2 regions of the Paenibacillus sp. J22P165 genome follow, and region 2 is predicted to be linked to the other one. Evidence: riboswitches for the same ligand, from Rfam matches in the RefSeq annotation. Region 2 holds a riboswitch; the other holds the start of a gene.

Region 1 (2,398 bases), on a different contig from region 2:
TGTTCCTCGAATGAAGCAATATGATTAGGTCCTTCAGTAAAGACCATGGCGATATAGTCCATATGATACGCTTCTAATAGCTTCCGGAACTGTTCCTCGTCGGCTAGAGTCGGCATAGGTGCCTCAATGCCATCATAACCCGCAGCAGCAATACGCTCAAACTGGGACTCTAGAGAACCCTCCATGCCCCACAATGCTTTGAATAATTTAATTTCCATCCTAAAAAGCCCTCCTCATTACATCAATGAGTCAAGCTTAAAACATCTGCCATTATTTGACTAGTGTAAATTTTTAACCCGGCTTTGCTGACTCATCAACCATAAGGTTAACCAAATCAGGATGAAACCAAGCAGTTGCCCTATCGTCAGCTTTTGGCCAAATACAAGCCAATTCATGCATACACCAACAGCAGGGAATGCAAGTTCAGCTAGCGTAGCAAAGAACGCTTTCGTCGATGATAAACCTTTATAGTAAAGCAGCATGCTGAGCAATCCAGGGAAAAAGGCTTGGAACAGCAGGTTTACTGCGATGATCGTCAGCCCGCTGCTTGAACCGTTCAACTGCCAATGGTCACCACTTACTAAAAGCACGACCGTTAATAACGGGAGGGCCAGTAAGAAGCGCAGTGAAGTGACAATTGGGAAATTCAAATTTTGCTGAAGCAAGTATTTCCCCATCACGGTTGAACCGCCCCATAATACGGCTGCCAGAATTGATAATAAACAGCTGATCGTACCTAAATCCTTCAAGCCCATGTCAGGCAAACCGAGACCAAACGTCAACAGATAAGTACCTAACAGTGCCACAACAATGTATCCAAAAAACTTTGAAGGCAATGTTTCTTTTAATAGAACACGAGCTAATATAATCGCGAATAAGGGCTGTAATTTCTGCAAAAGTAAGATGGCGTTGGCACTTCCATGAGAGAACGCCGCAGTGAAGAGAATGGTAGCGATAGCCGATCCTCCCCAAGAGATGAAGAGCAGTGCTCCTATGACGGCCAGGGATAGCTTGCCAGTTAACGTCCTGCGATACTTTATCAGGATAGGTACAGCGTAAATGGCCAATAAAACATGTTCAATGAATACGATTTGCGCTGAGGTCAAGCTTTTTAACAAGAGGATCCGAAAGAGCGGATCCAATCCCCACAGTGTGGCGCCAAGCGCTACATACCAGATCCCACTCATACCACCTGTACGAGTTGACTGGGCAGTCGCACCCTTACTTCCAAACTTAAATGCATTTTCCAATTCAAAAACCTCCTAGTATACGGTCTGAATTGAACCTTCTCGAAGAAACAATGCCCCCGTTCATTTCAACGGGGGCATTGACAAACAGACCTGTTAAATTTAATAAAAATTTAACAAGCTGTTCTTCACCTTCTCCCATCCGGACTATACCGTCGGCCTTGGAATTACACCAAGTCAGTCCCAGCCATTGCTGGCTAGGAGTCGCGGGCTGGAGATACACACACGTATCCTCACCGCCGGTAGGGAATTGCACCCTGCCCCGAAGGTTCATATTCGATTAAGTGTATACTATCAGGTTACAGTTTGATTGGCAACACTTTTTATGCGCTATTGGATTTGCCCCAATCGCACGATCCGCATATCTACATGGACATCGTACGAGGCAGTTTTGTACATGTCATGCCACGATTCGCTGGTCAGATTGGAATGATACACCCGACTGCGGTAGACTTCGCCAAATCCGACTGGATCTGAGTTTAAGGCCGTTAATTTCTTTAATAAAGCTTGTATGTGCGCTTCGGATTTTTTGTTCATTTGCTTTTCCAGGGCTTGAATTACCTCGGCCTGACCGAGATCAAATTGTGCAGAACTTTCCGTAAGCATGCCCTTCAATTGAATAGTAACCTGAAACTTCAGCGGATTTTGGCTAATCAGCCTTTTGGTACTATTGCTAGAAATATTCTCGAGCACTACTCTTACCGTCTTATCCTTGACTTGCTTCGCGATATCTCCCAATTGATCCGTGTCCAAAGACAGTTCAATACTGCCTGTTTTATATCGACCCCTTATCGTCTTGAGGAAGAAAGCTTCCTTCGGGTCAACAGTTCCTACCATTTTATCCTCACTAAACACAGCCACGTCTTTAAGCTCAACCGTATCGCCTTTTCTTTCTAACAGTGGCACCATCGGGTCTGCCGTAGAATACAAAGCCGAAAGGAACTCATGTAAGGTGCCTGAAACCATCTGCTCCTCAATAATATTCTGATTGATGTTGTCGACGATGAATGTTCCGACATCTGGGAACTGTGTATATTTATGCATTAACAAATCCTGTGCCGTATCTTTACTGACAGCCATATACACCGTACTAGCAATTGAAGCATCCCGAAATAAAGTATCTACCAAGGGTAAAAGCCCCTTCTGTGCCA
Region 2 (2,398 bases):
ATCGTGATCGAACCACCCGGAATCATATACCGGAAAATATGTGGATTCTCCGGCTCGAATCGATACACGACAGCATTCTCTTCCGGAGTTCGAGAAACAATGGTTGCTGTTGCATCTACATGCCCCTGTACGATGTGTCCGCCAAATCGACCATTCGCAGCCATCGCTCGCTCCAAATTCACACGCGCGCCCGATTGTAGCTTGCGAAGATTCGTCTTCCGATATGTCTCAGGCATGACATCAACGGAAAAAGAATCACTATCATAGGAGATAACTGTAAGACACACGCCATTAACCGCAATACTGTCTCCTAGATGAACATCTTCTAATATTTTTTTGGCGCCAATGGTTAGTACCATCGCTTGCCCACCACTATGAATGCGGCGCATGTGGCCGATTTCTTCAACAATGCCGGTAAACATGCCACTCCTCCATTCTCTAGCTCTTATACATCGGATAACCGGTCATGCAAATGTCCGGTCCGAATTGCTCGACTCGCAGTCGGTCGAGCGTAATAGCGTCATCCATCTTCGCGTAGCCGTCGAAGTGGATGTTTACAGGTGCTGCCCCGCCACCGCCGATAATTTTCGGCGCAAACATCAGTACCAGCTTATCAATCAGGCGCCGCTCCAGCATGGCGCCATTCAATCGGCCTCCACCCTCGAGGAGGATGGAGCCGATCTCGCGCTCGCCCAGCTGCTGCATGGCGAGCGTCAGATCCACCTGCGGGCCGTCCCCGCAGGTGAGGATCGTGATGCCGCGCGCTTCAAGCGCGGCACGCCGCTCCGCGGGCGCCTGTGCGCTTGCGAGCAGGATCGTCGGCTGACGATCCTGCTCGGTGAGCACGCGGGCGCCGAGCGGGACTCGCAGCTGCGAGTCCGCGATGATGCGTACCGGCTGCACAGCCGGTACGTCGCCTCGCGTGCTCAGCTGCGGGTCGTCGGCGATGATCGTCTGGACGCCGACGAGGATACCCTGATGCCGGTGGCGCAGGGTATGAACGAAAGCACGCGACGCTTCGGATGTAATCCACTTGCTGTCGCCGGTCTTGGACGCGATGCGGCCGTCCAGTGTGCTCGCCGTCTTCATCGTCACGAATGGCATGCGTGTGACAATGAATTTGTTGAACACTTCGTTCAACTTCGCGGAATCTTCACCAAGCAAGCCTACGCTGACTTCCAAACCATGTCCACGCAGTTTGGCTATGCCTGTGCCGGCAACTAATGGATTCGGATCTGTGACCGCGACAACGACCCGAGATACGCCAGCCTCGATGAGGCGGTCACTGCATGGCGGTGTTTTACCGTAATGACTGCATGGCTCAAGTGTCACATAAGCTGTGCTGCCTTTAGCTTCCTCACCTGCCATTCGCAACGCCAGCACCTCGGCATGGCCATGTCCACGTTGGAGATGTGCACCCATGCCAACAATGCGGCCCTCTTTAACAAGCACACAGCCTACAACAGGATTAATCCCGGTTTGACCGAGTGCGCTCTCTGCCATCTGTAACGCAAGTCTCATATAGGCTTCGTCGTTCAATAGCTGCATGGATGTTCACCGCCTTCTTACGCCATTTGAATCTAATGCAAAAAAGCCCCTTCCGCTTTCGGATGGGGGCCAGAGATTGTTTAGATAACACGAATAAACACCAGCTAATACGCCTGTTGCATTTTTGATCAAATCAAACAATACCGACGAGGAAGTCTTTTCAGACAGACCTGCCGAATTTTTGTTAATGTGAAAAAATGAACAAGCATGCTAGCGAATTGGCATTCGCATTTTCCTTCTCCCATCCAGACTATACTGTCGGTCCCGGAGTTACACCAGGTCAACCGTAGCGAAGCTGTTGTCAGATACCGCTAGCTTCACAACGGGTCACGGACTGATCGCAACCATCTACATGTGTGCGAATCACCGCCGGTGTGGAATTTCACCACGCCCCGAAGGTTTTGCATACTATAAAAGAAGTAGTAACTAACCTTAGCTACTTATTTTCTTTATTAAACAAAAATTTATCACTCACGCATGAAAATTGCAAGGCCTTTTTTCATTTTTTCTGATAAAACTTGTCGGAATTCATGGATTTGGAATTCATTATTGTTGATTTAACAATGAATTCACGGTTCTAACAAGGCAATATCTGAGCAAATTGTTCCATCTTCCCAATGAGGATTCGCATAGCCTGCGGGTGCATTCAGGTACGTCAACCAGGTCATGTCGAAGCCAGTTTTATTTTTGGCCGCTAAACAAGCATTTTGAGGGGCAACACCTCTGGACACTTCCGTTAAAAAATCTTTCCGTAGCAGTGCGAAGCGTTTGATCGTACGATCGAACTCGGCTTCCTTCACGGTATTTTTCCCACCTTGTACCCATTCACCTTCAAAAATAAAAGCATAAT

What was found. Region 2 has a riboswitch for FMN ahead of ribD (bifunctional diaminohydroxyphosphoribosylaminopyrimidine deaminase/5-amino-6-(5-phosphoribosylamino)uracil reductase RibD). Riboswitches for the same ligand answer to the same signal wherever they lie in the genome.
Region 1: linked by a shared signal. The riboswitch ahead of AC58QM_RS29315 (DMT family transporter) and the one ahead of ribD (bifunctional diaminohydroxyphosphoribosylaminopyrimidine deaminase/5-amino-6-(5-phosphoribosylamino)uracil reductase RibD) in region 2 are both predicted to bind FMN.

What each region holds. Positions count from the first base shown of each region.
Region 1 covers NZ_JCAUAP010000014.1:93,634-96,031, forward strand. Annotated here, with positions in the region: gene AC58QM_RS29310 (sugar phosphate isomerase/epimerase family protein) at 1-218, opposite strand, end outside; gene AC58QM_RS29315 (DMT family transporter) at 279-1,187, opposite strand; FMN riboswitch at 1,374-1,521, opposite strand; gene AC58QM_RS29320 (Ger(x)C family spore germination protein) at 1,578-2,398, opposite strand, start outside.
Region 2 covers NZ_JCAUAP010000002.1:404,945-407,342, forward strand. Annotated here, with positions in the region: gene ribE (riboflavin synthase) at 1-422, opposite strand, end outside; gene ribD (bifunctional diaminohydroxyphosphoribosylaminopyrimidine deaminase/5-amino-6-(5-phosphoribosylamino)uracil reductase RibD) at 439-1,548, opposite strand; FMN riboswitch at 1,778-1,952, opposite strand; gene AC58QM_RS05985 (hypothetical protein) at 2,118-2,398, opposite strand, start outside.